One region of the Sinorhizobium chiapasense genome, then DNA from elsewhere that is predicted to be linked to it. Evidence: predicted binding sites of a transcription regulator. Region 1 holds the regulator's gene; the other holds the start of a gene.
The links. Region 1 encodes LexA, which represses DNA repair genes until DNA is damaged. Its sites were predicted from a motif close to TGTTCNNNNTGTGTTCNG; they were not measured.

Region 1 (4,186 bases):
GTTGCCGACACAATGGATCCAGTGCAGCAGATTATTGCAGGCCTTGGCGAGCTGTCCGGAGCCGAGATCGCCGACGTGCAGAACATCGCGGCTGTAGCTCATCAGCACCGGACGCGCCATTTCGACGGCGTCCTCCCGGCCACCGCAAAGCGAAAGCAGCGTCCCCTCGCGCGCGCCCTCCAGGCCGTAGACAACCGGCGCGTCGATGAAGTTTACGCCATAGCTGTCGCAATACTCTCCGAGTTCGCGCATCGTGCCCGGATTGTTGGTGGCGGCGATCGCAATGACCGAGCTCTTCTTGACGTGGAGCGCCAGTTCCCTGGTCACGGCGCGCGACTGGTCATCGGTCGCGACGACGGCGATGAAGACGTCGGCCATCGTGGCAAGATCAGCGAGGTCTTTCGCAGCCGTGATACCCGCGGCCGACGCCTTGGCGAGACATTCCGCGTCGAGGTCGTAGGCCGCTACTGCGAATCCCGCCTTCAGCGCGTGTGATGCCATGGCCAATCCCATTGCGCCGACGCCCACGAATCCAACTCTTACTGACATGCAATCCTCCCCGTGCCTTGAAAAAAGCCAGCCGAAACCGTTGGGACGCGCGGCGCGCTCCCTGAAGGCCGACCATGATCAGGCGATGATTGAATCCGGACTGTCCGGAAATGCTCCTCCTCGACCGTCGCTTCGGTTGTGCGACGCCGTCTCCTCACGGCTTCGTACAACCCCGTCCTGAAGGACTTCTCGCTTCGGCCTTCCCGTGCGCAAATCGTTGGTAGCCGCCGGGAATGATCGAAGTCTGCGGGCCGGAAGTTCTAAAATCAAGAAGAATGATTTGATATCGTTCAAACCAAAAGTTAGAACTGATTATCGTCAAATCCAGTTTCTCGGGGAGGTGAAATATGGATCTGCGTTCGGTCAATCGATTCCTTGCAGTCGCTGAACTGGGGAGCCTGAACAAGGCTGCGCAACGCCTCAATCTTTCCCAGCCGGCGCTTTCGAAAAGCATCCAGATGCTCGAATATGCTTTTGGAGTGCCGCTGCTCGATCGCGGGCCGCGCGGCATCACGCTTACGTCTTTCGGCGAGGCGGTCTTCGATCATGCCCGGCGCATTGCGGCGGAGATGCGCAAGATGGAGAGCGATATCAAAGCGATCCGCACACTTGGATCAGGCGAGATCAACGTCGGCGCTCCGCTTGGCCCGGACAGCCGCACGCTGGCATTCGCGATCCTCAGACTTGTGACCGACGAGCGGCGCCTCACCATCAACATTGCCAATGGCACCCGCAGCGACCTGATCCGCCCATTGCTGCTGGGGGATCTCGATTTCCTGATCGCGACCCTCTTCGAGCCGGAGGACCTTCCACCCGATGTCGAACAGAGCGAACTCTATCTCGATTCCATGATCCTCGTCGTCCGCGCCGGTCACCCGATGCTTGACGGTCATCAGATCGAACTCAACGAACTGGCGCAGTATCCTTGGGTGGTATTGACCGGCAACCGCGATCTCGAAGGCGCGCTGCGCAAGCTTGTAGGCATGGAATTCAAGAGATCGGTTTTGCGCAGCGGCTCCCCGATGTTCGTCAAGAACATTCTCCAGAAGAGCGAGTTCATCGGCCTTGTGCGCCAGGACGCCGTACGCATCGAGCTCGAGACAGGTTCATTGGTCGAGATCGACATATCCGCTCAGCTCGACATCCACGAGTTCGTGCCGCCGCAGAAGGTGGGACTGATCTTCCGATCGGACGTCTCGATTCCGGTGGCGAGCCAGGCCCTGATCCAGGAGATCACAGCCGCAACACGCGCAAACTCCGGAGCTCTCACCAAGCTGACGGAGATGTGAAACCGGCGTAGCCCGCCCTTTACGTGGTTCACGGCGAGGCGTCGGCGGAGCAACCGCCCGCTTTGCCGGAGGATTTCGCAACGGCCAGGGAAATTCACGGAATTTTAGGTACTTGCGGAACACATATGGAACAGATAGTGTCTGTTCTTGATTTGTTTCGCGACTCTGGAGTGACGCGCCATGCTAACCCGCAAGCAACAGGAATTGCTTCTGTTCATTCACGAGCGAATGAAGGAATCCGGGGTGCCGCCGTCCTTCGACGAGATGAAAGACGCATTGGACCTCGCCTCCAAGTCGGGCATCCACCGGTTGATCACCGCGCTTGAAGAGCGTGGCTTCATTCGCCGTCTTCCCAACCGGGCGCGCGCGCTCGAAGTCATCAAGCTGCCCGAGGCCTACACCACGAGCCCGCAGCCACGGCGTGGCTTCTCGCCAAGCGTGATCGAAGGCAGCCTGGGCAAGCCACCTGCCGCGCCTGCCGCCACGACGAAATCGGCGCCACCGAGCGATACTGCATCGGTTTCCGTGCCGGTCATGGGGCGGATCGCGGCCGGCGTCCCGATTTCCGCGATCCAGAACAACACTCATGACATTTCCATCCCGGCCGAGATGATCGGCAACGGCGAACACTACGCGCTCGAGATCAAGGGCGACTCGATGATCGAGGCGGGTATCTTCGACGGCGATACCGTGATCATTCGGAACACGAACACGGCCAATCCCGGCGACATCATCGTTGCGCTTGTCGACGATGAGGAGGTAACGCTCAAGCGGTTCCGCAGAAAGGGCGCATCCATCGCGCTCGAAGCGGCCAACCCGGCCTATGAAACGCGGATATTCGGACCGGACCGCGTCAAGATCCAAGGCAAGCTCGTCGGCCTTATTCGCCGCTATCACTAGTTGAGACGGGCTGGTGAGTCGGGCTCAGCAATGCGACTTGCGGCAGTGATTCAAATTGCTACAGCGCCCTTTCCGCACCTGAGCAGACGCGCGGCGCTGGAGAAAATCACACTGCAACTCGGGTGGCCAAAACCAAAGGCCCTGCTCTACCGCCTTGCAGAGGGCCAATCCGTTAATGATGGCACTGATCGCCGCGAATCGCGTTTGCGCGGGCCAAACGGTTTTGCCGTAAGCCAAACACTCACACAGCGTCCGGCTACACATTCATCGTTGATTTTCTTGAAGTAAAAGCTTTGGAGGCCTCGCCCGGAATTGAACCGGGGTACAAGGATTTGCAGTCCTCTGCGTCACCACTCCGCCACGAGGCCTCTCACGCTCGATCGATCAAGCGATGGCCGGCGTTTAGAACGAATCTATGAGGAGTGCAAGGGGAGTGGTTCGAAAAAGGTGGGACGGCGCCAGGTCATCCACGTTCCCCCCAGCGCTCCGCTAATGCGCGCTTGGCACCCCGCGGCCGCATGTGCCTTTCAGGATTTGTCGGAAGAATTTTGCTGGCCGCGCCAGCGCGCCCACCAGACCGCCAGCTTGCGGCGACGACGGCGGATGGCCGGTATGTCGTGAGAAAGCACGAGCAGCCCCAGAGGAATCATCCAGAAGCCTAACACCGGCAGGAAGCCCAATACGCCGCCCACCACAAGGAGCGTCCCAACAAGAATTCGCAGCACCGGTGAGTCGGGCAAGTTCATACGCCATTTGCCGAGGACGAGCTCGTGGGTCTGCGGGTCGATGCCGAAATGTCGTTCTTTCCTGCCGTTCGTCATTATTCCTCTTTCATGCTCCTCCCCAGAATTGGGGCCTTCTCCACAGCCGCGCAACGGACGTTGTCATTTTTTTTGAAAAACCGCTTGGCAAATCGAAAAAGCATTTGTATTAGCAGCCTCACTTCTGCGGCGCAGATGATCCCTGGTAGCTCAGCGGTAGAGCACTCGACTGTTAATCGATAGGTCGCCGGTTCGAATCCGGCCCGGGGAGCCAGTTTCAAAGAGCCATTCGCGGCAAAGGCCCGAGTGGCTCTTTTTTCGTTTGTCGGCATAGTCTCTGAAGGTTCCTCATGCGTGTTGCATGGCTTTTCCTGGTTCTCGCGATCACGACAGAGGTCGCCGGCCTCACGGCGATGAAAGCTGCTTCCGCCTCCGGCTCCTATGCCGGGCATGCGATCATGTACGCATCGATTGCACTCTCATACGTGTTCCTTGCCAAGGCCGTGAAGACGATCTCCGTCGGCGTCGCCTATGCCATCTGGGAAGGGTCCGGTGTGGCCCTCATCACGATCGTCTCCGTGTTCGTCTTCGGCCATGCACTCAGCGGCCGCGAGATGCTGGGCCTGTCGATGGCCGTTGCAGGCATACTGCTCGTCAACGCCGGTGAGGTCGAGCAAGAGGAAGCGG
Region 2 (4,186 bases), 2.1 Mb from region 1:
TGTTTCTTGGATAGGCGAGGATATCCGGCGTGCCGTCGGCAAAAACCAGGCGTGCGCCCGGCCGGAAAGGATAGCCCTCCACTTTTGCCTTGGCATGGGCCCGGACGACACCCGCGACGCTGTTGCGATCGGCGATGCCAAGGCCAGCAAGCCCGACCTTCTTGGCAAAGACGATCATTTCCTCGGCGGGTGCTGCTCCTTCCAGAAAGGAGAAATTCGTGCGCGCGCCAAGCTCATAGAAGACAGGATCCGCGCTCATGCGAAAACTCCATGCATGAACCAGCGAGGCGAGGATGTCTCCCTTCCGTAAAGGCCCTCGCGGAACAACCAGAAACGGCGGCCTTCCTGATCCTCGATCTGGAAATAGTCGCGGGTCGGATGTCCCTCCCCATCGATCCACCATTCGGCGGTGATCCGTTCCGGCCCTTCGGCACGGGCGACGCGATACTGGGTCTTGCGCCAGTTGAAGCTGCGCGGTGCGCCATCAGGCACCTCGGCCGTCGCTTCGACAAGTTCAGGATGCGTGAAAATCCGGAGCGGGCGGTTTTCGGGAAAGGTTTTTTCATCGACCGGACGAGATCCGATGACCGCCGCGACATCCGTCAAGGGAGCAAATCCGCCAGCGCGTTCCGGCAGATGGCTTTCGGCAAGGGTCGCAAATGTCAGGCAATCCGGCCCGAAGCGAGCACACAGCTTGTCGGCGAAGGCGGCCAGTGGCTGGCTTTCATCGGGAACGCCAGAAAAATCCTCCTGGGCAGGATCGAGCCTTTCGCTTCTAAGGACGGATAGCCGGAGGATCTCGAAACCGTATCCGGCATCAAGGTCATCATGAACCGCCTGCAACCGCTCGCGAAAGAGAGCCGCTATCCGATCGGCGTCGTTCAAGGGGACGGCCGCATGCGCCTGAATGCGAAACACCCGGCCATCGACGCGAAACAGGAGAAGTTCGAACAGACGACCGCCTTCGCCATGCCGCTCCAGCGAGAGGCGGACGTCACCGGAAAGATGCCGCGCCAGTTCAAGAATGTGCTCTTCTTCCTGAAGCGGCTCGGCAAGCCGGCGTTCGGCGGAAAAGCTCGGCACCGGAAGACGGGGCGAGAGAGGCTCGTCCGCGTGGCCTCTCGCCTGATCGAGCCGCAGGAGAAGAGAAGGACCGAAGCGGCGGGCCAGAGGCGCGCGCGGTGCCTGAAGAAGATCACCGATCTCTTTCAGCCCGACCCGCTCGAGCAGGGCGGCAGTTTCCGCCGGCAGGCGCAGGGCGGCGACCGGCAAGGGTGCGAGAACCCGTTCGGCATCCTCGGGCGCGATGACGGCCGCACTGCCGTAGCGGGCAACCGCCCAGGAGAGGCCGGCAGAGGAGGAAATCACCGCCCGCGCCTCGATGCCGAGCAGGAAGAGACGCGAAAGCACGTCGTTAACCAGCGCCTTCTCGCCACCGTGAAGATGGGCGCAGCCGGTGATGTCGAGGAACAGGCCATCCTTTCCATCGAGCGCGACCAGCGGCGTATAGCGATCGCACCAGTCGGCAAGGCCCTCCAGAAAGGCCCGGTCCGCCGCCGGATCGTCGATGATCACGTCGAGCGACGGGCACATGGCGCGGGCCTCCGCCGCCCCTTGGCCCCGCTTCAGGCCTACCCGTTCAGCAAGCGTGTCAAGCGCGACGAGCCGCATGGCATTGTCGATCTTGGCAGCAAAAACCACGGGCGGATGATCAGGACGCCCTTGCGTAAGCCAGGAGGCGCCCCAGCGAATCCGCGCCACTCGATCGGCCGACAGATGCGGAAAATGGATCGACAGAATTCGCTGATTGTCCGTCTGCCTGAGGAGCGACGGACTGCTCGATGGTGTAGAAGCGGCGGTCATGGGCATTCCATTCCAGAAAGATATCGGCAGAGGCGTAGGCCCTGCTTTTTTCGACAAGGACGTGAAAGGCTGGATGGCCGATGCTGCCGCAAAGCATCGAGCCATCGGGGAGAGGTTGCTCGCCGGCAGATGCCGGCTTGATCTGAAGCCGGAAAAAGGCGCTGCTTGCCTCCTCCTCGCCCGCCTGCCGGAAGAGAAGAAGAGGCACTCCGCCCGCCCGGGCCCTTACATGCAGGCGCCGGCTCTCGCTCAAGGCGAGACAGTCGGGATTGCCGCGGATTTCCAGAACGACGGCCGCAAAGACCGGTACTGAAAGGGCCGTTTCGGCAACCCAGAGCGCATCCTTGACCGTGCGTATCGAAACGAACAGGAAGCGCTCGATGTCGAGCCCATAGGATTTGAGGCCCGGCGCATAGGGAAGCCCGGCCTCGCGAGAGGCAAGGGCCTGGCTGATCCACAGGACCGGCGCCAGATGACCTTTCTCCTTTTTCCTCTGCTGACAAAGCACCGCAAGTGCCGTCACGAAGCCGGCGGCTGCACCCGCATCGCGCGTTTCGGCATTGCGGATTTCCGTCATGCCCTCGAGCGGCAGCCCGCCCTCGAGCACGTCATCAAGCCGGGGGACGCCAAGGGGCAGGATCTTGTTGCGGGACGCCTCCTCCCTTTTACGCCGGAAACCGGTAGGATCGGTCGCCTTAGCTGCACGCACGACCCCGGGCAGCCGGCGATTTTCAATCTGCGCTATGGTTTCGCGGAGGGAAAGAACGGTTTCCCGCTGCACGGCTTTCTCGGCCATGACGGTCGGCTCCACCAGATGTTCATGTTATGTTCTTATGGATTCCAGAGCCTGCCGCAAGAGTCAACAACCAAGTTTGAGAATTTATTCCTCTGCCTGCCTGAGCAGAATTCAACACTCGAAAAACAAAGGAGAAATCGTTATATGAGGGCAACAAGGAGTGCCCATGGCCCGCATTGACCAGACCGATGATTGGCGGGAACGCCACGCACCGACGCTCAGCACATTCGAACTGCTTGCGCTTGAAGCCTATAGCCATCTGCCGGAGGAATTCCGCAAGCTGACGACCGACCTCATCATCGAAGTCGCCGATTTTCCGAGCGACGACGTCTTTGAAGACATGGCGCTTGAAACGCCTTTCGACCTGCTTGGCCTGTTCGAAGGCCGCGGCATCGGTGAACGCTTCACCATGGAGACCGGCCAGTTCCCGAACCGGATCACGCTCTATCGCCGCCCGATCCTCGACTACTGGGCGGAAAACGAGGAAACGCTGGGCGATATCATCACCCATGTGCTGATCCATGAGATCGGCCACCATTTCGGCCTTTCCGACGACGACATGGAGCGGATCGAGGCAAGCGTCGAACACGTGGGCGGCTAGTCCTTCAACGAGCCTCAGTCTTCGATTTTGCGCGCCTCCGACACCAGCATGATCGGAACGCCGTCGCGGATCGGATAGGCGAGACGGGCCTTTTCGGAAATCAGCTCCTGGGCTTCGGCGTCGTAGCTCAACCGCCCCTTCGTCAGCGGGCAGACGAGCAGTTCGAGGAGTTTCGGGTCGACCTTGCTGGCGTTGATATCCATCGCTTCGCACTTACTGCAGGATGTTGTCGAGGTCGCCGAAATTGCGGGCAAGCACGATCTCGGTGATCGCGATCAGCGTTTCGGCGCGGGTTTTCAGGTCGGGCGCCTCCAAAAGCGCCTGCTTTTCCGCCGGCCCGTAGGGCGACATCATCGCCATCGAATTGACGAGCGTGCGGTTGCTCGCCCGCTCCACGCTTTCCCAATCCGCCTCCAGCTTGTTGGCGTCGAGATAGGCCCGGAAAGCCGCCAGCAGCGCCTCCCGGTCGACGAGGCTCTCGTCGTCCGGACTGTCGAGATCGGTTGCGAAGGGGCCGATGCGGAAGCGGCGGTAGCCGCGACAGCCGGCCACCTCGGCGAAGAGCCGATAGCGGCAGACGCCCGTGAGCGAGGTGATGTAGCGCCCGTCGCCGGTCTCCGCAAAGGAGGTGATGCGGCCGATGCAGCCGACCTGGCAAAGCGCTGGCACGGGCGCCGAGTCGATGTCGTTCCGCCCCTCGGAGAAGGAGGGCTGGACGATGCCGATCAGCCGGTTTCCGGCAAGCGCGTCATCGAACATCGCAAGGTAGCGCGGTTCGAAGATATTGAGCGGGAGTTGTGCGCCTGGAAGCAGGAGCGCGCCCGTCAGCGGAAATACCGGAAGAATCTCCGGCACGTCCTGAGGACCGAGGTAGCGCGCATTTCCGACATGCATTCTGGTAGACCTTGCAGATACCGGCTTGCCGC

Region 2: RB548_RS17650 (ImuA family protein) is a predicted target of LexA. The motif match lies at 2,679-2,696, and genes of this name have one in related genera.

The regions. Positions count from the first base shown of each region.
Region 1 covers NZ_CP133148.1:1,539,941-1,544,126, reverse strand. Annotated here, with positions in the region: gene RB548_RS07480 (NAD(P)-dependent oxidoreductase) at 1-549, opposite strand, end outside; gene RB548_RS07475 (LysR family transcriptional regulator) at 897-1,838, shown strand; gene lexA (transcriptional repressor LexA) at 2,019-2,738, shown strand; tRNA gene RB548_RS07465 (tRNA-Cys) at 3,033-3,106, opposite strand; gene RB548_RS07460 (hypothetical protein) at 3,266-3,559, opposite strand; tRNA gene RB548_RS07455 (tRNA-Asn) at 3,699-3,773, shown strand; gene RB548_RS07450 (SMR family transporter) at 3,850-4,186, shown strand, end outside.
Region 2 covers NZ_CP133148.1:3,685,174-3,689,359, forward strand. Annotated here, with positions in the region: gene RB548_RS17640 (error-prone DNA polymerase) at 1-259, opposite strand, end outside; gene RB548_RS17645 (Y-family DNA polymerase) at 256-1,671, opposite strand; gene RB548_RS17650 (ImuA family protein) at 1,712-2,659, opposite strand; gene RB548_RS17655 (metallopeptidase family protein) at 2,826-3,260, shown strand; gene RB548_RS17660 (Trm112 family protein) at 3,275-3,463, opposite strand; gene RB548_RS17665 (LON peptidase substrate-binding domain-containing protein) at 3,474-4,154, opposite strand.